Regions from separate parts of the Streptomyces sp. NPDC044064 genome, predicted to be linked through region 1. Evidence: riboswitches for the same ligand, from Rfam matches in the RefSeq annotation. Region 1 holds a riboswitch; the other holds the start of a gene.

What was found. A riboswitch is a leader RNA that binds a small molecule or an ion and turns the genes downstream of it on or off. The one in region 1 is predicted to bind glycine.
Region 2: linked by a shared signal. The riboswitch ahead of gcvT (glycine cleavage system aminomethyltransferase GcvT) and the one ahead of gcvP (aminomethyl-transferring glycine dehydrogenase) in region 1 are both predicted to bind glycine.

What each region holds. Positions count from the first base shown of each region.
Region 1 covers NZ_JBWKFN010000062.1:993-12,771, reverse strand. The annotation lists gene AC07DS_RS45965 (DUF881 domain-containing protein) at 1-704, shown strand, start outside; gene AC07DS_RS45960 (small basic family protein) at 701-1,033, shown strand; gene AC07DS_RS45955 (DUF881 domain-containing protein) at 1,039-1,875, shown strand; gene AC07DS_RS45950 (FHA domain-containing protein) at 2,066-2,881, shown strand; gene ftsR (transcriptional regulator FtsR) at 2,921-3,658, shown strand; gene AC07DS_RS45940 (bifunctional nuclease family protein) at 3,743-4,216, shown strand; gene AC07DS_RS45935 (MerR family transcriptional regulator) at 4,479-5,159, shown strand; gene AC07DS_RS45930 (DNA polymerase IV) at 5,213-6,667, shown strand; gene AC07DS_RS45925 (PRC-barrel domain-containing protein) at 6,589-6,960, opposite strand; glycine riboswitch at 7,080-7,174, shown strand; gene gcvP (aminomethyl-transferring glycine dehydrogenase) at 7,347-10,232, shown strand; gene AC07DS_RS45915 (TOBE domain-containing protein) at 10,288-10,707, opposite strand; gene AC07DS_RS45910 (ABC transporter ATP-binding protein) at 10,736-11,779, opposite strand, start outside.
Region 2 covers NZ_JBWKFN010000024.1:105,958-117,736, forward strand. The annotation lists gene AC07DS_RS32750 (ABC transporter permease) at 4-1,002, opposite strand; gene AC07DS_RS32755 (enhanced serine sensitivity protein SseB C-terminal domain-containing protein) at 1,362-2,129, opposite strand; gene AC07DS_RS32760 (enhanced serine sensitivity protein SseB) at 2,298-3,089, opposite strand; gene AC07DS_RS32765 (AAA family ATPase) at 3,163-3,831, opposite strand; glycine riboswitch at 4,010-4,107, shown strand; glycine riboswitch at 4,108-4,220, shown strand; gene gcvT (glycine cleavage system aminomethyltransferase GcvT) at 4,259-5,377, shown strand; gene gcvH (glycine cleavage system protein GcvH) at 5,493-5,870, shown strand; gene glyA (serine hydroxymethyltransferase) at 5,885-7,165, shown strand; gene AC07DS_RS32785 (L-serine ammonia-lyase) at 7,279-8,646, shown strand; gene AC07DS_RS32790 (phosphatidylinositol-specific phospholipase C domain-containing protein) at 8,827-9,867, shown strand; gene AC07DS_RS32795 (GH25 family lysozyme) at 9,960-10,517, shown strand; gene AC07DS_RS32800 (NADPH-dependent F420 reductase) at 10,569-11,231, opposite strand; gene AC07DS_RS32805 (zinc-binding dehydrogenase) at 11,346-11,708, opposite strand.

The DNA.
Region 1 (11,779 bases):
TGGTCGTGACCGTCGGAGCGGCCCAGGCGCGGGTGGCGGCGCCCGTGGTGGCCAAGGAGCGCCAGGAGCTGATCGACCGCATCGACCGCGAGACCGCGGCCGCGGACAGCCTGGAAAGTGATGTCGACAAGCTGCGCGACGACGTCAGCGGCCGCCAGCGGGCGGCGCTGAAGCAGAGCGGCGGCGGTTCCGGGGCGGACCTGGTGGGCATTCTGTCGGGCGCCACCGCGGTGCACGGCCCCGGGGTGAAGCTCGTGGTCGACGACGCCAAGGAGGCCAGCACAGGCGGCGACGGCACCGACAATCCGCGCGAGACCTCCGGATTCTCCGACACCGGGCGGCTGCGCGACCGGGACATGCAGCGGGTGGTCAACGGGCTGTGGGCCTCGGGGGCCGAGGCCGTCTCGATCAACGGACAGCGGCTGACGGCCCTGTCCGCGATCAGGGCCGCGGGTGACGCGATACTGGTCGACAACAGGCCGCTGGTGCCGCCGTACACGGTGCTGGCGGTGGGGGACGGTGGGCAGCTGAGCACCGGGTTCCAGAACAGCGCGGACGGGCTGTATCTGCATGCCCTGGAGCAGAACTTCGGCATCCGCGCCACCATCTCCACGCAGAGTGACGTCCGGTTGCCCGCCGCACCGAGTGTGATCGTACGCACAGCACAGCCGAACGCCGAGAAGACTGAGAAGGGCACATCGTGATCGCCGTACTGGGCCTCGTCGTGGGAGTCGTGGCCGGCCTGTTGGTCCGGCCTGAGGTTCCGGCGGTCGTCGAGCCTTATCTGCCGATTGCCGTCGTGGCGGCGCTGGACGCCGTGTTCGGTGGTCTGCGGGCCATGCTGGACGGCATCTTCGACGACAAGGTCTTCGTGGTGTCGTTCCTGTCGAACGTGGTCGTGGCCGCGTTGATCGTTTTCCTGGGCGACAAGTTGGGCGTGGGTGCCCAGCTGTCCACGGGTGTCGTGGTCGTTCTCGGTATTCGGATCTTCTCGAACGCCGCGGCGATCCGGCGGCACGTCTTCCGGGCGTGAGGCGGATGAGCAACCAGGAAGAGCAGCCGGAGAACAGGCTGCGCAAGGAACTGCCCGACGAGGTGCCGGCCCCTGCCGCCGAGCCCGAGCAGGTGCCCGCCGAGAGTGCCGAGCCGCAGCTCACCGGGCGCCAGCGGCTGGTCAAGGGGGTGTGGCCGCCGCGGGTGACCCGGGCCCAACTCATCGTCGCGCTGCTGCTGTTCGGCCTCGGTTTCGGCCTGGCGGTGCAGGTGGCGTCGAACAGCGACAGCGACAGCGCGCTGCGCGGAGCCCGTCAGGAAGATCTTGTTCGCATCCTCGATGAACTGGATGACCGTACTCAGCGTCTTGAGGACGAGAAGCAGGGACTCGAGAAGCAGCGCCAGGAGCTGCAGAGCAGTTCCGACCAGGCCGCGGAGGCGCGCCGGCAGACCGCCGAGAAGGAGAGACAACTCGGCATTCTGGCGGGCACCGTGGCCGCGCAGGGTCCCGGCATCACGATGACGATCGAGGACACGAAGGGGACGGTCAAGGCGGACATGCTGCTCGACACGATCCAGGAGTTGCGCGCGGCCGGCGCGGAGGCGATCGAGGTCGACGGAGTACGGGTGGTCGCGGGCAGCTACTTCACCGACTCCGGAAAGACCGTGAGCGTCGACGGGAACAAGATCAACGCTCCCTATCGTTTCAAGGTCATCGGCAAGCCGCAGGATCTCGAGCCGGCGCTGAACATTCCTGGAGGCGTGGTGCAGACGCTGGAGAAGGAGCAGGCCACGGCGACCGTCGAGCGATCGAGCAAGATCGTCGTGGACGCCTTGCGACAGGCGAAGCAGCCTGACTACGCTCGGTCGTCCTCCCAGTGAACCGGTGGTGCATGGGGGACGTCCGGCAGGGGCATGAGGTTGCGGGGGGTCGGCGCACCGAAGGAGTGGCGCGTGGTGGAAACTGTCTGGTGGATACGGACGTTGTGAGGGTGTCCGGGTCGGCCGGTGTAGGCAATCAGGGTTCGTCCTGCCCCACGGGCGGGTCTGTTTCGGTCAAGGGGAATCGCCCGTGAAGTTGTTTGCGAAGTTGTTCGGCAAGAGCGCGCGAGAGGGTAGCGACAACGCGACCGCTCGTCATCGCGCACAGCCTGACGCAGAGGGCCAGCGCCCGCTGTTCCGTGACCAGGTCGCTGGTCCGGGCGGTGACATTTCCGGAGGTCAGGGCGCGGCGTCTGTTGACCCTGCCCAGTCCGGCGGCATAGGTTTCGGGCAACCGTCAACCTCAAGTGCGGGTGGAGGGTTTGCCTCCGACCCGTATGCGTCCAACGCCCCTGCGGAGGATCCGTCCATGTCGGTCCTGGTCTGTACGAGGTGCGGTAACCGCAACGCGGAGAACGCCCGCTTCTGTTCCAACTGCGGTGCGCCGCTGCGGCCCGGTGTGGCGCCGGAGCGCGCGTCCGAGACCACGTCCACGATCTCCATCTCCGGTCTCGAGGCCTACGACGCCGAGGTGACCGGCCAGACGGCCATGCCGATGCTCTCGCCCGAGGCGCAGGCCGCGGTCGACGCCCTGCCGATGGGCTCGGCGCTGCTGGTGGTGCGCCGGGGTCCGAATTCGGGCAGCCGCTTCCTGCTGGACAGCGACCTGACCACGGCCGGCCGTCACCCGCAGAGCGACATCTTCCTGGACGACGTGACGGTCTCGCGTCGGCACGTGGAGTTCCGGCGCTCCCCGGACGGCTCGTTCACGGTGGCCGACGTGGGCAGTCTGAACGGCACGTACGTCAACCGCGAGCGGATCGACCAGGTCGCTCTGTCGAACGGTGACGAGGTGCAGATCGGCAAGTACCGGCTGGTCTTCTACTCGAGCCGGCAGGGCATCTGACCCCCCGGACTCCGTCCGGGGGGACCCCAGGGAAGGTCCATGCTTCAAACACCGAGCGGCGGTGCCCGAAGCGGTACCGCCGCCGCGGGCAGTGGGCTGATGAGCATCGGCGCGGTGCTGAACGCACTGCGTGACGAGTTCCCCGAGGTCACCATCTCCAAGATCCGCTTCCTGGAGTCGGAGGGCCTCGTCGAGCCGCAGCGGACCCCTTCGGGGTACCGGAAGTTCAGTGCCGGTGACGTCGAGCGCCTCGCGCATGTCCTGAGGATGCAGCGGGACCACTATCTGCCGCTCAAGGTGATCCGCGAGCACCTGGACGCCATGGAGCGGGGCGAGGCCGTCCAGTTGCCCCTGGTCGGGCGCCAGCGCACCGGCGAGGACGTGCTGGAGCCGCTCGAGCGGCCCACGGTCGCCCGGATCGGGCGGGCCGCGCTGCTGGCGGCCGCCGACATCGCCGAGGGCGACCTCGAGGAGTGGGAGTCGTACGGGCTCATCGCCCCACTGGAGGACGGGGCGTACGACTCCGAGGCCGTCACCGTGGCCTCGCTGATCGCCGAGCTGGGGCGGTTCGGGATCGAGCCGCGCCACCTTCGGGTGATGAAGGCCGCCGCCGACCGCGAGGCGGGGCTCGTGGACCAGGTGGTGGCCCCTCTCAAGCGCCACCGCAACCCGCAGACCAGGGCTCATGCCGAGGCCCGGGCGAAGGAGCTGGCGGCGCTCACGGTGAAGCTGCACGGCGCGCTGGTGCAGATCGCTCTGGGTGTCCGGCTGCCCTGAGCGGCGTGGGTTCCAGGGTCCGGATCGGGCACCTGTTCCCGGCCCGACTACCCAAACGTCCCGGGCACGGCCTAGGGTTGCTGTGTGAACGAGCTCGATGTCGTAGGTGTCCGGGTGGAAATGCCCTCGAACCAACCGATCGTGCTCCTGCGCGAAGTGGGGGGCGACCGTTACCTCCCCATCTGGATCGGGCCGGGGGAGGCGACGGCGATCGCCTTCGCCCAGCAGGGCATGGCCCCCGCGCGACCGCTGACCCACGACCTGTTCAAGGACGTGCTGGAGGCCGTCGGCCAGGAGCTGACCGAAGTACGCATCACGGATCTGCGTGAGGGCGTCTTCTACGCGGAGCTGGTCTTCGCCAGCGGGGTGGAGGTGAGCGCGCGTCCCTCGGACGCCATAGCGCTCGCACTGCGCACCGGAACGCCGATCTACGGCAGTGACACGGTGCTGGACGACGCCGGCATCGCGATCCCGGACGAGCAGGAGGACGAGGTGGAGAAGTTCCGCGAGTTCCTCGACCAGATCTCGCCCGAGGACTTCGGCACCAGCAGCCAGTGAGACGGGGGCCGGCCGGGCGGCCCGCGGGTCTTTGACCGGCCGGTCGGCGGTTCGCCGGGCCCCGGCGCCGTGGCAATTGCCACCGGCCATTGAGAGCGTCCTACGGCCCACCGCCGGAGCATTCGGCTAGCCTTTCCCCGCGGTGGGGCACGGGAAACCACTCCTAGGGTGATTATCACTCGGCGTGCCGAGTGTGGCGATCGTTGACGCACCCCTGGTGACTGCCTACCGTCGAGAAGGCAGGTCAAGGACGGAGGTCGGCGTGAGAATCAGCGGCGACGGTACGGCTGGGGGTGCCCCCGGACGACTCGGGGAGAGCGGTCCGTACCCTCCCCCGGGTTCTCAGCTGCGTTCGGACAGGGGGTACCCCCAGCCCGGCAGCGCGGTCGACCGCGCCTCACAACGACCGACGGTGGTGCCCGACGGCGGAGGGGCGACGTCCATGGCGTCCGAAGAGATCGGCTATCGCGGGCCCACCGCCTGCGCGGCCGCCGGAATCACCTATCGGCAGCTCGACTACTGGGCCCGCACCGGCCTCGTCGAGCCGAGCGTGCGGCCCGCGTACGGCTCGGGCACGCAGCGCCTGTACAGCTTCCGGGACGTCGTCGTACTGAAGATCGTCAAGCGGTTCCTGGACACCGGGGTCTCGCTGCAGAACATCCGTACGGCCGTACAGCACCTCCGGGAACGCGGTTTCCGTGACCTGGAGCGGATGACGCTCATGAGCGACGGCGCCACGGTCTACGAGTGCACCTCGCCCGACGAGGTCCACGCCCTGCTCCAGGGCGGTCAGGGGATCTTCGGCATCGCCGTCGGTGTGGTCTGGCGGGACGTGGAAAGCGCGCTCTCCCAACTGCACGGCGAGCGCATCGACACCGGGGAGACCCTGGTCGGCAACAACCCGGCGGACGAGCTGGCCAGGCGCCGCAACCGGGCGGTCTGACGGCGCCCCTTCGGGGGTCCGCGTTGTCAGTGGCGTGGTGCAGCATCGGAGATGTGAGAAACGCGCCCACGATCCTGCATCTCGACATGGATGCCTTCTTCGCCTCGGTGGAGCAGGCGTCCAAGCCGAGCCTGCGCGGGAAGGCCGTCGTCGTGGGTGGACTCGGACCGCGCGGAGTGGTGGCCACCGCGTCGTACGAGGCCCGGGTCTTCGGGGTCCACTCGGCGATGCCGATGGCCCAGGCCCGCAGGCTGGCGCCGAACGCCGCGTATCTCGTGCCGCGCTTCGCCCTGTACAAGTCGGTCAGCGAGCAGGTCATGGCGCTGCTGCGGGCGCTGTCGCCGCTGGTGGAGCCACTGAGCCTGGACGAGGCGTTCGTCGATCTGGAGGCCGGGGCAGCGGCCTGGGACGAGGCCTCGGCGCGGCTGGCCGGGACGAAGCTGCGGGCGGACATCCGGACGGTCACGGGGCTGACCGGGTCGGTGGGGCTGGCCGCCTCCAAGATGCTCGCGAAGATCGCCTCGGAGCAGGCCAAGCCCGACGGGCTCGTGCTGATCGAGCCCGGGACCGAGCGGGCGCTGCTGGGCCCCATGTCGGTGCGGACGCTGCCCGGGGTCGGGCCGGCGACCGGGGACCATCTGCGGCGGGCCGGGATCACGACCGTGGAGGAACTGGCCGAGGCGGGCGAGGACGAACTCGTCCGGATGCTCGGCAAGGCGCACGGGCACGCGCTGTACGCCATGGCGCTGGCGCACGACGACCGGCCCGTGGTGGCCGAGCGGGAGACCAAGTCGGTGTCGGTCGAGGACACCTACGACGTGGACATCCATGACCGGCTGCGGGTCGGACTGGAGGTGCAGCGGCTCGCCGACCGGTGCGTGGTGCGGCTGCGGGGGGCCGGGCTGTCCGGGCGGACCATCGTGCTGAAGGTCCGGCGGTACGACTTCTCTACGCTGACCCGCTCCGAGACGCTCCGCGGCCCCACCGACGATCCGGCGGTGATCAGGGAGGCGGCCGCGCGGCTGCTGGAGTCCGTGGACACCACGGGTGGGGTACGGCTGCTGGGCGTGGGCGTCTCGGGGCTCGCCGACTACACCCAGGAGGACCTGTTCGCGCAGGCCGCGGCCGGCGAGCGGGACGCGGCCGCGGCAGCGGAGGCGTCGGAGGAGGCCCTGCCCGACGCCGTGGAGGAGCGCCCGGAGCCCGCCGAGCGGCAGTGGCGTGCCGGCTACGACGTGCGGCACGCCGAGTACGGGCACGGCTGGGTGCAGGGCAGCGGCCTGGGGCGGGTCACTGTCCGCTTCGAGACACCACAGTCCGAGCCGGGGCGGGTCCGTACGTTCTTCGTCGACGATCCTGCGCTGGAGCCGGCCGAGCCGTTGCCGTTGGTTGCGGGAACCGGCGTCGCCCACCTGCCCCCGGCCGGGGATCAGACCTCTTCCGTGCCCGCCAGCTTGCCGAAGTCGTGGTCCGGTACCGAGGGAGGTGCGGCCGCGTCCAGGCCGTAGTGGTGGTAGAGCTGGAGTTCCTGTTCGGGGGAGAGGTGGCGGCCCACGCCGAAGTCGGGGGCGTCCTTGATGAGCGCGCGGTCGAAGGGGACCCGGAGGGAGCCCTCCACCAGTTCGCTGGGCTCCAGGGGGACGAAGGCGTCCCGGGAGAACAGGCCGGTGCGTATGGCCGCCCACTCGGGCACGCCCGTGGCATCGTCGAGGTACACCTCGTCGATGGTGCCGATCTTGGTGCCATTGCGGTCGAACGCCTTGCGGCCGATCAGGTTGCGCGGATCGATTTCGGTCTGCACGGTCCCTCTCCCTCCACTTGGTCGCAACTCATCCGTAAGCACTACAAAAGAGCACATTCAAGGAGGCGGCCACTCGAGGGCCCATGCGTTGACCTCGCTGGTAGGCTGACAGCGGCTGCTGACCCCGTGCGGGAGAGTCCTCCGACCACCTCGGAGGCGCCGAAGGAGCAAATCCTCCCCGGAATCTCTCAGGCTCACGTACCGCACGGACGAGGTCACTCTGGAAAGCAGGGCGGGTGTCGACGGCTCCCGCCCTCACCGACGGTGAAAGCCGGGACCCTCGGGCGCCCGGTGAAGCTCTCAGGTTTTGATGACAGAGGGGGAGGCCGTCGGGGCAACCGCCGTGGTGCCCCTCGAAGGTCGCGTCTGACCAGGAGGCCTCCGCAATGACCGCCCATCGCACTCCGCTCTCCGAGCTCGAAGCGGGCATCCCCTTCGAACAGCGCCACATCGGACCCGACCAGGAGGCGCGGGCCAAGATGCTCGCGCACGTCGGTTACGGCTCGCTCGACGAGCTCACCGCCGCCGCGGTGCCGGATGTGATCAAGAACGCCGACGCGCTCGATCTGCCGGGTGCCCGTACCGAGGCCGAGGTGCTCGCCGAGCTCCGCTCGCTCGCCGACCGCAACCAGGTGCTCGGCTCGATGATCGGGCTCGGGTACTACGGGACCTTCACCCCGCCGGTCATCCTGCGCAACGTCATGGAGAACCCGGCCTGGTACACGGCCTACACGCCGTACCAGCCGGAGATCTCGCAGGGCCGCCTCGAGGCGCTGCTGAACTTCCAGACGATGGTCGCCGACCTCACCGGTCTGCCCACGTCCGGCGCCTCTCTCCTGGACGAGGGCACGGCCGCCGCCGAGGCGATGTCGCTGGCCCGGCGCATGGGCAAGAACAAGAAGGGCCTGTTCCTGGTCGACGCGGACGCGCTGCCGCAGACCATCGCCGTCATCGAGACGCGTGCCGAGCCGACCGGTGTCGAGGTCGTCGTCGCCGACCTCAGCGACGGCATCCCGGCCGACATCGCCGCGCGCGAGATCAACGGCGTGCTGATCCAGTACCCGGGCGCCTCCGGTGCCGTGCGCGACATCAAGCCGGTCATCGACCAGGCGCACGAGCTGGGAGCCCTCGTCACCGTCTCCGCCGACCTGCTGGCCCTCACCCTGCTGACCTCGCCGGGTGAACTGGGTGCGGACATCGCCGTCGGCACGACCCAGCGCTTCGGTGTGCCGATGGGCTTCGGCGGGCCGCACGCGGGCTACATGGCGGTGCACGAGAAGTTCGCGCGCAGCCTGCCCGGCCGTCTGGTCGGCGTCTCCGTCGACGCCGACGGCAACAGGGCCTACCGCCTCGCGCTGCAGACCCGTGAGCAGCACATCCGCCGTGAGAAGGCCACGAGCAACATCTGCACCGCGCAGGTGCTGCTCGCCGTGATGGCCGGCATGTACGCCGTCTACCACGGCCCCGAGGGGCTGCGCGCCATCGCCCGCCGTACCCACCGCTACGCCACGATCCTCGCCGAGGGTCTGAAGGCCGGCGGTGTCGAGATCGTTCACGGCGCCTACTTCGACACCCTCACCGCGCGCGTGCCCGGCAAGGCCGCCGAGGTGGCCGCCGCCGCCCTGGAGAACGGGGTCAACCTGCGTCTCGTGGACGCCGACCACGTCTCCCTCGCCTGTGACGAGACCACCGACCGGGCCCAGCTGGCCGCCGTCTGGTCCGCCTTCGGTGTCGAGGGCGACATCGAGGCGCTGGACGTGACGGCCGCGGACTCCGTGCCCCAGGCGCTGCTGCGCAGCGACGACTTCCTGACCCACCCGGTCTTCCACGAGCACCGCTCCGAGACCGCCATGCTGCGCTACCTGCGCAAGCTGGCCGACCGCGACTACGCGCTCGACCGCGGCATGATCCCGCTGGGCTCCTGCACCATGAAGCTCAACGCGACCACCGAGATGGAGCCCGTCACCTGGCCCGAGTTCGGCCAGCTGCACCCCTTCGCGCCCGCCGAGCAGGCCGAGGGCTACCTCACGCTCATCCGCGAGCTGGAGGAGCGTCTCGCCGAGGTCACCGGCTACGACAAGGTCTCGCTCCAGCCGAACGCCGGTTCGCAGGGCGAGCTGGCCGGTCTGCTGGCCGTTCGCGGCTACCACCGGGCCAACGGCGACGAGCAGCGCACCGTCTGCCTGATCCCGTCCTCCGCGCACGGCACCAACGCCGCCAGCGCGGTGATGGCCGGCATGAAGGTCGTCGTCGTGAAGACCGCCGAGGACGGCGAGATCGACGTCGAGGACCTCCGGGCCAAGATCGAGCAATACCGCGACCAGCTGGCGGTCCTGATGATCACCTACCCGTCCACGCACGGTGTGTTCGAGGAGCACGTCGCCGACATCTGCGCCCAGGTGCACGAGGCCGGCGGTCAGGTCTACGTCGACGGCGCCAACCTCAACGCCCTGGTCGGCCTCGCCAAGCCGGGCCACTTCGGCGGCGACGTCTCGCACCTGAACCTGCACAAGACCTTCTGCATCCCGCACGGTGGCGGCGGCCCCGGCGTCGGCCCGGTCGCGGTCCGCTCGCACCTGGCGCCGCACCTGCCCAACCACCCGCTGCAGCCGGCGGCCGGCCCGGAGACGGGCGTCGGCCCGATCTCGGCGGCGCCCTGGGGCAGCGCGGGCATCCTGCCGATCTCGTGGGCGTACGTCCGCCTGATGGGCGGCGAGGGCCTGAAGCGCGCCACCCAGGTGGCCGTGCTCTCCGCGAACTACGTCGCCAAGCGCCTGGAGCCGCACTACCCAGTGCTCTACACCGGCCCCGGCAACCTGGTCGCGCACGAGTGCATCATCGACCTGCGTCCGCTGACCAAGGCGACCGGTGTGAGCGTGGACGACGTGGCCAAGCGCCTGATCGACTACGGCTTCCACGCGCCGACCATGTCCTTCCCGGTGGCAGGCACGCTGATGATCGAGCCGACCGAGTCCGAGGACCTGGCCGAGCTGGACCGGTTCTGCGACGCGATGATCGCCATCCGCGCGGAGATCGAGAAGGTCGGCTCCGGCGAGTGGCCGGCGCAGGACAACCCGCTGGCGAACGCCCCGCACACCGCGGCCGCGCTCGGTGGCGAGTGGAAGCACGCCTACAGCCGCGAGGACGCCGTCTTCCCGGCCGGTGTCTCGGCCGCCGACAAGTACTGGCCGCCGGTGCGCCGGATCGACCAGGCCTTCGGCGACCGCAACCTGGTCTGCTCCTGCCCGCCGCTGGACGCGTACGAGGACTGAGCGACCCCCTGGTGACAGCGAGCCCCGCCCGTGTTCGGGCGGGGCTCTGCCGTGCTCACGCCGAGGCCAGCGCCACCTCGGTCGCCTTGATCAGGGCGATCACGTCGGAACCGACGAAGAGGCCGAGGTCTTCGGCCGCGTCCTTGGTGATCACGGCCGTGAGTTCGCCGCCGGGCACCGACACCTTCACGGAGGCCATGGCTCCGCCGAGGGCGATATGGACGATCGCGCCAGGGAGCTGGTTGCGGATCGACAGGCCCTCGAACCGGCTCGTGGCGAGTGAGATCTCCGTCGACTTCACCAGTGAGAGGACGCGGGAGTCCGGGGCGAGTCCGAGCTGCTCGACGGCCTCCAGAGTGATGGCCGCCATGAGCTCCTGCCCGCCGTCCAGGCGGATCTTGACCGTGGCCATGACCTCGCCGGGGTGGACCTCGGTGACGGTTCCGGGAAGCTGGTTGCGGATGCTCAGTGTCATGGGCACCCACAGTAGGGCGTGCGCCCGTTCAGGCAGGGTATGCGTGTGTCTGCGTCGCTTTGACCGTCGCCCAGACAGCTGCGCCTGGATGCAGGTCCAGCTCTGCCGCGGCGACCGTGGTGAGGTCGGCGGCAAGGGGGAGTTCGCCGGTGAGGTCGGCGCGGATCTGGTCGCCGTGGGTCTCCAGACCGGCGACCTCGCAGCGCCACAGGTTGCGGGCGCTGGCACCGGTGGGCCGGTCCCGGAAGAGGGTGACGGCGACCGGCGGGAACGCCACGAAGGCCGGCCCGGAGAGGACCTCCGTGGTCGTGATCGAGGGCCCGGCGTCGAGCCGTACCGTGTGCCCCTCGGCCCTTCCCCGGTACAGGTTGAGGCCGACCAGCTGCGCGATGTAGTCGGTGCGCGGATGACGGGCGATGTCGGCCGGGGTGCCCTCCTGGACGACCCGGCCGTGCTCGACGACCACCAGCCGGTCCGCGAGCACCATGGCGTCCAGCGGATCGTGCGTGACGAGGACGGCGACCGCCTCGAACTCGGCCAGATGGCGGCGGAGCTGGGCGCGGACCTCCAGACGGGTTCGGGCGTCCAGGGCTGCCAGCGGCTCGTCCAGGAGCAGCAGCCGGGGCCGGGTGGCCAGGGCGCGGGCGAGTGCGACGCGCTGGGCCTGGCCGCCGGAGAGCCTGCGGGGCTTGGCACCGGCGTGGTCGGACAGGCCCATGCGGTCCAGCCAGGCGGCGGCCTGGGCCCGCGCCCCGGCCTTGGAGACGCCCTGGCAGCGCGGTCCGAAGGCCACGTTGTCCAGGGCGGACAGGTGCGGGAAGAGCAGGTAGTCCTGGAAGACGACGCCGACCGGGCGGGACTCGGGCGGAGTGCGGTCCAGGAGGACACCGTCCAGCCGCAGATGGCCGTCGGTGAGCGGGACGAGACCGGCGAGGGCGCGCAGGGCGGTGGTCTTGCCCGCGCCGTTCGGGCCGAGCAGCGCCACGACGTCCCCGGGGGCGGCGGTCAGGGCCACGTCGAGGCGGAAGGAGCCCTGCTCGACGACGAGCCGGGCGTCGAGCCCCTGCTCGCC
Region 2 (11,779 bases), on a different contig from region 1:
GGATCACTTGCTGCGAGGGTCGAGCGCGTCACGCAGCCCGTCACCCAGCAGATTGAATGCCAGGACGGTGATGAAGATCGCCAGTCCGGGCACGAACATGAACTGCGGATCTGCTGTGTAGAGATCCACGGCGTTGCTGAGCATTCCGCCCCAGGAAGCCTGCGGCGGAGCGATACCGACTCCGAGGAAGCTCAGCGCGGCCTCGAAGAGGATGTTCGTCGGGATGATCAGCGTCGAGTAGACGAGGATCGGCGCGACGAGGTTGGGGAGCAGCTCGCGGAACAGGATGTACGGGCCGCGGGCGCCCAGGCTGGTGGCGGCCTCCACGAACTCGCGCCGCGCGAGGCTCATCGTCTGGGCGCGCACGATACGTCCGATGTACGGCCAGCTGAAGAAGCCGATCACGAAGATCAGCACGCCGATGCGCAGCGACAGACCGTTGAACCCGAAGAAACCGTCCTGCACAGAGGCCGAGATGGCGATGGCGAACAGCAGCAGCGGGAACGCCAGGAAGGTGTCCATCAGCCGGCTGATCACGCTGTCGACCCAGCCGCCGTAGTAGCCGGCGACGACGCCGAGCACGGTACCGATGATCACGGACAGCAGCGTGGCGCCGCCGGCGACCAGCAGCGAGACCCAGGAGCCCTCGATGATGCGGGCGAGCATGTCACGGCCGTACTGCGGCTCGACGCCCAGCGGGTGGGCCCAGCTCATGCCGCCCCAGCTGCCCTTGGGGGCCAGCAGGGCCGGGTCGATGAGGTCCTGGTGGAACTGGTTGGGGTCCAGCCCGAAAGCCCACTCGATCGGCTTCGCGAGCACCGCCATCAGCACGAGCAGGATGACGATGACACCGCCCGCCACGGCCAGTTTGTCCCGCTTGAAGCGGGTCCAGGCGATCTGTGTGAGCGAACGCCCTTCGATCTGAGCCTTCTTGACCCCGGCGAGCACAGCCTCGGGCGGGGTCTCGGCCTCGGCTCCGGTGGTCTCGATCGGTGCGGTCACTGTGAACCCGACCCCTCTAGCCGGTTGTTGCCCGGCCCGCGTCTGCCGCGAAGGTTTGCGGCTTTATCGACTTGCACTCGACCACGAGGTGAGCACCTCGTGTCTTGAGTGGGGAGTCTTCAGCGTGGCCGCGATCACCCGCCAGAGTCCAAGGCGAAAGTATGCATAACCGTGATACGGCCATGGGGGTTCCGTTATCCGAACCTACGGAACCGACCCGCGAACGCTCTCACCACACCCGATGACCGGTCGGACGTCGCCCTCGACCCGTCGCGCACACGCTCGGGCCGGGACGCCCGACGCAGGTGACGGGCATCCCGAAGGACAGGGAACGCCCCGGTGGGGCGGGGTGGCGGCGCTCAGTAGGCGCCGTGCACGGGCGGATATCCGTAGCCGGCAGCCGGGGCCTGCTGCTGGGGCTGCGGGGCGGCCGCGTGGGCCTCACGGTCGTAGAACGGGCGGGCGCTGGCCCGCATCCACATCACGACCGGGTCGTAGTCGTCGGTCATGGCGACCGTGGACACCGGCAGCCCGTCCGGGACCGCGCCGACCGACTGCTGCATCATCGCGCGCACCGAGTCCACCGCGGCCGGCGAGGTGTCGTACACGTCCAGGCCGATGGCGAGGTAGGGCGCCCCGAGCGCGGGCTGCACCCAGGCGCGGCGCAGGGAGCGCAGGGCCGGGGTGCGGTGGGCGTTCTGCGCGAGCAGGGCGTAGAACTGCGAGATCTCGATGCCGGGTTCGGACAGCCGCAGGGGGCCGGCCGGCTGACGGTCCAGGCCGGTGGCGATGCGGCGCAGGTCCAGCCAGGGGATGCCGACGCCGCCGCCCTGGGCGTGCGGGTTGAGCCAGAGCCCGAAGTGGTCGGGATAGAGGGTGCGGGCCACGTCCAGTCCGTCGACCACCTCGTAGGAGCGGTTCCAGCCGCTCGCCGAGAGCTCCTGGGCGGAGGTCACACAGGGGGCGTAGCTGAAGCCCTCGACCTCCATGTTTCCGTACTGGGCGTCGGGCGAGCCGGCCTGGCCGTGCCACAGGAGCATCCAGATCTGGCCGGAGGAGGGGGTGGCGAGGGCGCGCAGCAGTGCCTCGTAGGCGTCGTAGCGCCCGGGGGTGACCTGGCGCAGCATGTGCTCGACGCTGCCGCTTGGGCTCGCGCTCACCTGTCTTGCCCTTCTTGTGGAGTGCCCCGCATGTGGAGACAGCTTAAGCGCCCAGTAGCTCGGGGCCTTGTGTCCGTTCGCGGGTGCGGGTACGTGGTGGGTTCTCGCGCAGTTCCCCGCGCCCTTCAGGTGGTTTCAGTGCCCGGACTGGTAGAAGGGGCGCACGTTCGCCCGGAGCCAGTCGGCCACCGGGTCCTGGGCCACGTCGAGGAGGACCAGGTTGACGGGCCACTTGACCGGGACTTTGCCGAGAGCCTTGCCGAGGGCGTCCAGGGGGAGGGCTCGCAGATCGCCTTCCCACTGGGAGAGTTCCACGCCCACGAACATGACGGGGTCGCCCGTCTCGATGGCGGCGAGGCAGCGGCGGGCGGTGACGACCACGCCGGTCGCGGTGAACTCCGCGGAGGCGGCGGCCAGGAAGTCGACCGGGTCGTCCTGCCAGTCGGGCTCGAAGAGGCGGACCCGGCCGCCGGAACCGGGGCCGTCCAGCGGGGTGCGGCCCGCGCGGCACAGCTCGGCCACCGCCTCGGGCGGCAGCGGGACGCCGACCACGCCGTCGGGGTTGACGGCGATGCCGACCTGCGGGGGCAGGCCGCGGGCGAACTCCACCGCCGGGGCGACGGTGTACGACATGTGGGGGCCGGCCGCCTGGCGGAGCTGCTCCTCGGAGCTGAAGACCGGGACGTACACCTGGCCCTCGATCTCCATCGTGGGCAGGTCCAGGGGGCCGCTCTGCGGGCCGCCGCCGTTCGGCAGGGGGATCCAGAGGAAGCTCCGGCCCAGCACCTCGATGATCCGGCCGCCCGCGGAGGGTATGCCGAGGGAGGCCGAGAGCACCTCCTCCAGCTCGTTGCCGGGCCAACCGCCGTGCGGGTGGGGGTGCGTCTGTGCCGGGAAGTCCGCGGGAATGTCCGCCGGGAAGTCCATCTGCCTACCGCCTGCTGGGAACCATGCTGTGGAGCAAAAGGCTAGCGGGTGCCTGTGACGGCGACCGGTCCGATCAGCCGGTGAAGGCTATGCGGTGCAGGACGTCCGCCGCGTCCCGGTCCAGCAGCACCGCGGAGCCGCAGTCGGCGGGCAGCTCGCCGCGCTCCACCGCGCGCAGCAGCCGGGCGGTCGTACGGCGGTGGCGGCCGAAGGCGTACCGGGACACGCCGCGGCCGCGCTCGCGCTGGCCCCGACGGGCGGTGCCGGGGGTGACGTCGAGAAGGAGCAGGTGCAGGGTGCCGCCGCGGCGGCGGGCCTCGCGGGCCAGCCAGGAGCGCACCCAGGACTGGGTGCCGCAGTCGTGCACGACGACTCCCTCGCCGGTGCGCAGGGCCCGGCGCAGTCCGGCGTAGTGGGCGAGGCGGACCAGCGGGCGGTAGAGCGCGTAGGGAAGGAAGCGGGGCATGCGGTCGTCCCAGCGGTCACGGGCGTCCTGGGAGTCGATGCGGTGACCGGGGACCGCGCGGTGCATCAGCGTGGACTTGCCGCTGCCGGGCAGGCCGGTGATCACCACCAGGTCGCCGGGCCCGAAGAGCAGGGCGTGCGGGCTGCGGCCCCCGCGCTCGCGCAGGTCGCGGACGACCGGGGCCGGGCGGTCGGCGCAGCGCTCGCGGGCCGGGGCGGAGGGCTGCCCGGGCACCGCGATGCCGGTGGTGGTGGCGTAGGCCGAGGTCCTGTTCACCGTGATCGTCCTCCCCTGTGTGCTTGGCAATCCCATGCCCATCACATGTAAAGAGAAGGTAATGCGCCGCGTCCAGTGGTTCGGTGCGCGTACTGCCACAGGTCGGTTACAGATGCGGGCCCTGACGGGTGGGGGCAAGGCGTGCAATGATGTGCCCGCCAACTGCATACCGGCCGCTTGAATCCGCGCGGGAGAGTTCCCAGCAGCCTTCGCTGGGACGCCGAAGGAGCAAGTCCCTCCCTTGAATCTCTCAGGCCCCGTTACCGCGCGGGCGAGGCACATCTGAAAAGCGGGCCGCTGTGTCAGTGGCTCCACCCAAGGTGCAAGCCGTGGTCGTCCCTGTGGCGGTCTCGGCGAACCTCTCAGGTTCCGATGACAGATGGGGAGGAACGACCTCGCCAGTCATGCCTTGGGAGACGACCGACCGATGAGCAGTACCGAACTCCGTCACACCGCGCTGGATGCCCTCCACCGCTCGCTCGGTGCGACGATGACCGACTTCGCGGGCTGGGACATGCCCCTGCGCTACGGCTCCGAGCGCGACGAGCACGTGGCCGTGCGCACCAGGGCCGGCCTCTTCGACCTGTCCCACATGGGCGAGATCACCGTGACCGGCGCCGAGGCGGCGGCCCTGCTGAACTTCGCCCTGGTCGGCAACATCGCCTCGGTCGGTGTCGGCCGCGCCCGCTACACCATGATCTGCCAGGCCGACGGCGGCATCCTGGACGACCTGATCGTCTACCGCCTCGCCGAGACCGAGTACATGGTCGTCGCCAACGCCTCCAACGCCCAGGTGGTGCTGGACGCGCTGACCGAGCGCGCCGAGGGCTTCGACGCCGAGGTGCGCGACGACCGTGACGCGTACGCGCTGATCGCCGTCCAGGGCCCCGAGTCCCCCGGCATCCTGAAGTCCCTCACGGACGCCGACCTGGACGGCCTGAAGTACTACGCGGGCCTGCCCGGCACGGTGGCCGGCGTCCCCGCACTGATCGCCCGCACCGGCTACACCGGCGAGGACGGCTTCGAGCTGTTCGTGAAGCCCGAGCACGCCGTGGAGCTGTGGCAGGCGCTGACCAAGGCCGGCGAGGGCGTCGGCCTGGTGGCCTGCGGCCTGTCCTGCCGGGACACGCTGCGCCTGGAGGCGGGCATGCCGCTGTACGGGCACGAGCTGACCACGTCCCTGACCCCGTTCGACGCCGGGCTCGGCCGGGTGGTCAAGTTCGAGAAGGAGGGCGACTTCGTGGGCCGCGAGGCGCTCACCGAGGCCGCCGCCAAGGCCGAGCAGAACCCGCCGCGGGTGCTCGTCGGTCTGATCGCCGAGGGCCGCCGCGTGCCGCGCGCCGGGTACTCCGTCGTCGTGGGCGGCGAGGTGATCGGCGAGGTGACCTCCGGCGCCCCCTCTCCCACCCTGGGCAAGCCCATCGCCATCGCGTACGTCGACGCGGCGCACGCTGCGCCGGGCACCGAGGGCGTCGGTGTGGACATCCGCGGGAGCCACGAGCCGTACGAGGTCGTGGCGCTGCCGTTCTACAAGCGCCAGAAGTAGACACTGAGCGCGGTCCGTCCCAAGGACGTGACGCTGCGCACATTCACCTGCTCCTCAGCAGTCCCAGCAGTCCCCCATTCATCAGCACTCCCGCGCGTACAGGAGAATTCAGGCCATGAGCAACCCCCAGCAGCTGCGCTACAGCAAGGAGCACGAGTGGCTGTCGGCCGCCGAGGACGGCGTGTCGACGGTCGGCATCACGGAGCACGCGGCCAACGCGCTCGGCGATGTCGTCTTCGTCCAGCTCCCGGAGGTCGGTGACACGGTGTCCGCGGGCGAGTCCTGCGGTGAGCTGGAGTCGACCAAGTCGGTCAGCGACCTGTACGCCCCCGTGACCGGTGAGATCACCGAGGTCAACCAGGACGTCGTCGACGACCCGTCGCTGGTCAACTCGGCCCCCTTCGAGGGCGGCTGGCTGTTCAAGGTACGCATCACGGACGAGCCGGCCGAGCTGCTCTCCGCCGACGAGTACACCGCCTTCACCGCCGGCTGAGGAGTCGTAGCCGTATGACTGTCCTGAACACGCCCCTGCACGAGCTGGACCCGGAGATCGCCGCCGCGGTCGACGCCGAGCTGAACCGCCAGCAGTCGACCCTGGAGATGATCGCCTCCGAGAACTTCGCACCGCTCGCGGTGATGGAGGCCCAGGGCTCGGTCCTCACCAACAAGTACGCCGAGGGCTACCCGGGCCGCCGCTACTACGGCGGCTGCGAGCACGTCGACGTCGCCGAGCAGATCGCCATCGACCGGATCAAGGAGCTGTTCGGCGCCGAGTACGCCAACGTGCAGCCCCACTCCGGCGCCTCCGCGAACCAGGCGGCCCTGTTCGCGCTGGCCCAGCCCGGGGACACCATCCTCGGCCTGGACCTGGCGCACGGCGGCCACCTGACCCACGGGATGCGGCTGAACTTCTCCGGCAAGCAGTTCAACGTGGTCGCGTACCACGTGGACGTCGAGACCGGTCTGGTCGACATGGCCGAGGTCGAGCGCCTGGCCAAGGAGCACCGCCCCAAGGTGATCATCGCGGGCTGGTCGGCATACCCGCGCCAGCTGGACTTCGCCGAGTTCCGCCGGATCGCCGACGAGGTCGAGGCCTACCTGTGGGTCGACATGGCGCACTTCGCGGGCCTGGTCGCCGCCGGTCTCCACCCGAACCCGGTCGAGTACGCGGACGTGGTCACCTCCACGACCCACAAGACGCTCGGCGGCCCGCGCGGCGGCATCATCCTCGCGAAGCAGGCCTTCGCGAAGAAGCTGAACTCGTCCGTCTTCCCGGGCTTCCAGGGCGGCCCCCTGGAGCACGTGATCGCGGCCAAGGCGGTCTCCTTCAAGGTCGCCGCCTCGGAGGACTTCAAGGAGCGCCAGCGCCGTACGGTGGAGGGCGCCCGGATCCTCGCCGAACGGCTGACCGCGGCCGACGCCCGCGAGGCCGGTGTGAACGTCCTGTCCGGCGGCACCGACGTGCACCTGATCCTGGTGGACCTGCGCGAGTCCGAGCTGGACGGCCAGCAGGCCGAGGACCGCCTCCACGAGGTCGGCATCACGGTCAACCGCAACGCCGTCCCGAACGACCCGCGCCCCCCGATGGTCACGTCGGGTCTGCGGATCGGCACGCCCGCCCTGGCGACCCGCGGCTTCACGGCCGAGGACTTCGCCGAGGTCGCGGACGTGATCGCCGAGGCACTGAAGGCGCCTTCCCCCTTCGGTGAGGCCGAGGCGGAGGCCCTGAAGGCCCGGGTCAAGGCCCTGGCCGACAAGCACCCGCTGTACCCCGGTCTGAACAAGTAAGTCCGAAGTACCCCGGCACCGCGCACACTGGACACAGAAGACGCGCGCGGTGCCGGGCGGTGCCCACCCCGCACCACACCCTGAGCACCACCCCCCGTATTGAGGAGTTCCCCGTGGCCATCTCGGTCTTCGACCTGTTCTCGATCGGCATCGGCCCGTCCAGCTCCCACACGGTCGGCCCGATGCGTGCGGCGCGCATGTTCGCCCGGCGACTGCGCAACGAGGACGTGCTGGAATCCGTCACGTCGATACGCTCCGAGCTGTACGGCTCACTCGGCGCGACCGGCCACGGCCACGGCACGCCCAAGGCGGTGCTGCTCGGCCTGGAGGGCGCCTCGCCGCGCACGGTGGACGTGGAGAACGCGGACCAGCGGGTGGAGGACATCAAGGCGACCAAGCGGCTGAGCCTGCTCGGCGAGCACGAGATCGCGTTCGACTTCGGCGCCGACCTGAAGCTGCACCGCCGCAAGGCGCTCCCGTACCACGCCAACGGCATGACGCTGTGGGCGTACGACGCCGCGGGCACGGAACTGCTCTCCAAGACGTACTACTCGGTCGGCGGCGGCTTCGTCGTGGACGAGGACGCGGTCGGCGCGGACCGCATCGTGCTGGACGACACCGTCCTGAAGTACCCCTTCCGCACCGGCGACGAGCTGCTCCGCCTCACGAAGGAGACGGGTCTGTCGATCTCCTCGCTGATGCTGGAGAACGAGCGGGCCTGGCGCACGGAGGAGGAGATCCGGACCGGCCTGCTGGAGATCTGGCGCGTGATGCGCGAGTGCGTGCAGCGCGGCATGTCCCGCGAGGGCATCCTGCCCGGCGGTCTGAAGGTCCGCCGCCGCGCGTCCGTCACGGCCCGCCAGCTGCGCGCCGAGGGCGACCCGCTGGCGCACGCCATGGAGTGGCTCACGCTCTACGCGATGGCCGTGAACGAGGAGAACGCGGCGGGCGGCCGCGTGGTCACGGCCCCCACGAACGGCGCGGCCGGCATCATCCCGGCGGTCCTGCACTACTACATCAACTTCGTGCCCGGCGCCGACGAGGACGGCGTGGTCCGCTTCCTCCTGGCCGCCGGTGCGATCGGCATGCTCTTCAAGGAGAACGCGTCCATCTCCGGCGCCGAGGTCGGCTGCCAGGGCGAGGTCGGCTCCGCCTGCTCGATGGCTGCCGGCGCCCTCGCCGAGGTCCTCGGCGGCAGCCCGGAGCAGGTCGAGAACGCGGCCGAGATCGGCATGGAGCACAACCTCGGCCTCACCTGCGACCCCGTCGGCGGTCTGGTCCAGATCCCCTGCATCGAGCGCAACGGCATGGCCGCGGTGAAGGCGGTCACGGCCGCGAAGATGGCGATGCGCGGCGACGGCTCCCACAAGGTGTCCCTGGACAAGGTCATCAAGACCATGAAGGACACCGGCGCGGACATGAGCGTGAAGTACAAGGAGACGGCCCGGGGCGGACTGGCCGTCAACATCATCGAGTGCTGACCCCTCCCCCGCCGGCCGGCTCTCCCGCGTGACGTCCGGTTCCGGTTTCCACTGCCCGTGTTCAACTGCGCTTGAAAAACGCCCACTTCGCGAGGCCGATGTTCCTCCAGGGGCTACCGTTCAGTAACCGATCTCTCCTACGCTGCCGCCAACTCAGCGACAGCGAAGGGGAGTTCACACATGCGCGCGGTTCGTGTGGTGAGACGGGCAGGGGTGTTCCTGGGTGCCGCCGCCCTGCTGATGGCGGTGCCGGCGAGTGCCCATGGGGCGGAGCCGAAGTTCTCCGGGACGACGGCCATCGGGACGCACAACGCGTACGACAAGGCCAAGTACACCTACTTCGCACAGGCGTTGGACTCGGGCGCCTCGCTGCTCGAACTGGACGTGTACGTGGACAGCATCAGCCATCGCTGGCGCGTCAGTCACAGCAATCCGTTCGGCGACAACAACAACTGCGAGGCCGCGAAGACGCCGGGCGAGCTGTACAGCAAGAGCCGGAACCAGGATCTGGGCAGCTGCCTGGACAACATCGCGGCCTGGAACCAGCTGCACCCCGACCACCCGCCGATCGTGTTCAAGGTCGAGATGAAGGTCGGCTTCAACGGCAAGGGGGGCCTCGGCCCGGACGAGTTCGACACCCTGGTGTCGCAGAAGCTCGGCAGCAGCGTGTACAAGCCGTCCGACCTGCTGGGCGGGACGTACTCCTCCCTGGACGCGGCGGCCAAGGCCGACGCCTGGCCCTCCCGCGACTCCCTCCGGGGCAAGTTCCTCTTCGAGCTGATCCCGGGCACGGTGGAGCAGTCCAACCCGTTCGACCACTACTGGACGGACGAGGAGTACGGCGACCACCTCCGCGACCTGTACGCGGCGGGCAGGATCGGCGAGGCACAGGCCTTCCCGGCCGTGCTCGGCGCCGCGAACGGCGACCCGCGCACCAGCCGTTACGACGCCTCGATCAGGCCCTGGTTCGTGTTCTTCGACGGTGACGCGGCGACGTACGTGAACAACGGCTACGACACCTCGCTCTACTCCGCGAACCACTACATCCTGATCACCACGGGCGCCGACGGCGTATCCCCCGCGATCTCCTCGACCGATCCCACGGACGCCGAGGTCGCCGCCCGGCTCGCCCTGCTGGCCAAGGACCACGCGAGCATCATCACCTCGGACTGGTCGGCCAAGTCGGCGTCGGTCCTGGGATCGGTGACGCCCCGGAGCTGACTTTTCGGCTGCAACGGCGGATCTCCCGTGCCAAGGTGGGGCATAAACACGTCAACTCCTGTCCCCCCACCGGCACTCAAGGGAGTCCCCTCATGCTGCACGGCATCGACGTCAGCGCGTACCAGTCGTCGTCGTACGACACGGACGGCCTCTCCTTCGTCTTCATCAAGGCGACGGAGGGGCGTTCGTACGTGAACCCGAGACTCGCCGCCCAGGCCAAGCACGGCCGCGACGCCGGACTCGTCGTCGGCTACTACCACTTCCTGTGGCCGGGTCATATCGCCGCCCAGGCCGAGTACTTCGTCAGGCACGCCCCCGAGCGGGCGGGCGACCTGCTCGCCGTCGACTGGGAGACGACCAGCGACGGCTCGCACGCCAGCAACGCGGAGAAGGACCTGTTCATCCGCACGGTGAAGGAACTCCGCCCCCACAACAAGGTGTTGCTCTACGCCAACCGGGAGTACTGGCTGAACGTGGACGTCACCTCGTACGCCGGCGACGGCCTCTGGATCGCCGACTACGTGAGCGCGGGCCACCCCCGCATCCAGGCCAAGTGGCGCTTCCACCAGTACAGCAGCGAGCCGCACGACAAGAACGTGGCCGCCTTCGCCGACCGCAGCGCTCTGCGGGAGTGGGCCGCCGGCGACTGAGCCCTGCGTCGCCGGCGAGGACGAGGCCCGTGCGGCCGGGCGACCCGGACGTCAGCCGCGGAAGTCCGCCGGGCGCTCCGGGGACGCCTCCGCCAGGGCGTCGCGCACGGCCTCCAGGCCCGCCTGCAGGCCGTACACCGGGGTGCCCGGCTGCTGGCGCCAGGAATTGTCGAGGCCGCCCGCATCGACCGTGTCGAAGCCGAGTTCGTCGATGAGGTCGCGGACGACCTGCTTGGCGGCCCGGTCGTCGCCGGCCACCGGGAGGGCCATGCGCTCGGGGTCGCCGGCCGGGCGGGGACGGTCGAGGATGTCCTGGGCGTAGGTGCCGTTGAACGCCTTGATCACGGGGTGTCCGAGGTGCCGTTCGGTCCAGCGGCTCTCGGTCAGGCCCTCGTCCTCGATGCCGGCGATCCGGCCGTCGCGCTGCTGCGGGTAGTAGTTGTTGGTGTCGATCACGGCGACGCCCTCGGCCGCCCCGGCCAGCAGGCCGGCGGGGAGGTCCGGGACCCGGTTGAGGGGAACGGTGACCACGACGACCTGGGCGCCCTTGGCGGCCTCCGCCGCCGGGACCGGGGTCGCGCCGGTCTCCTCGGCCAGTTCCTTCAGGGTCTCGGGGCCACGGGAGTTGGCCACGGACACGTCGTGGCCGAGGGCGGTGAGCCGCCGGGTCAGGTTGCCGCCGATGTTCCCCGCGCCGATGATGCCGATCTTCATGACAGAGCCTTCCGGGTCGATGCATGTGCATACGTCAGTCGTCGGCGACAACCTCGGGGGGAACGGGAGTATTCCGGTGACTGGGCCAGGCGGGCGCCCCCTCGCGGTACGTCCTCAGACCCGTACGACGATCTTGCCCGTGTGCCGGTTGGACTCCATCAGACGGTGGGCGTCCCGGATCCGGTCGAGACCGTCGAAGACCTCGCCGAGGACCGGGCGGAGGGTGCCGTCGGCTAGGCCGGAGGCGAGGTAGTGGGCGGCGCGCCGACGGCCTTCGACGCTGCCGGTGAGGGCGATGTTGGCGTAGCCGTGCACGGTGAGCGGCCACTGCCGGGGCAGCAGGATGGGCCGCTCGTCGAGCCAGCCGCAGGAGACCAGGGTCCCGTCCCGGACGATCGCGCCGCCCAGCTCCGCGAAGCCGTCGCCGCCGATCGCATCGAGGACGATGCCCCCGTTATGTTTTTCGCGGTCCTGCAATGGGGCCGCTGGCCTCCGGGCCCGGTATGACTGTGTCCCCTCTGTCGAATGGATGACCTGGGGGGTGGTGT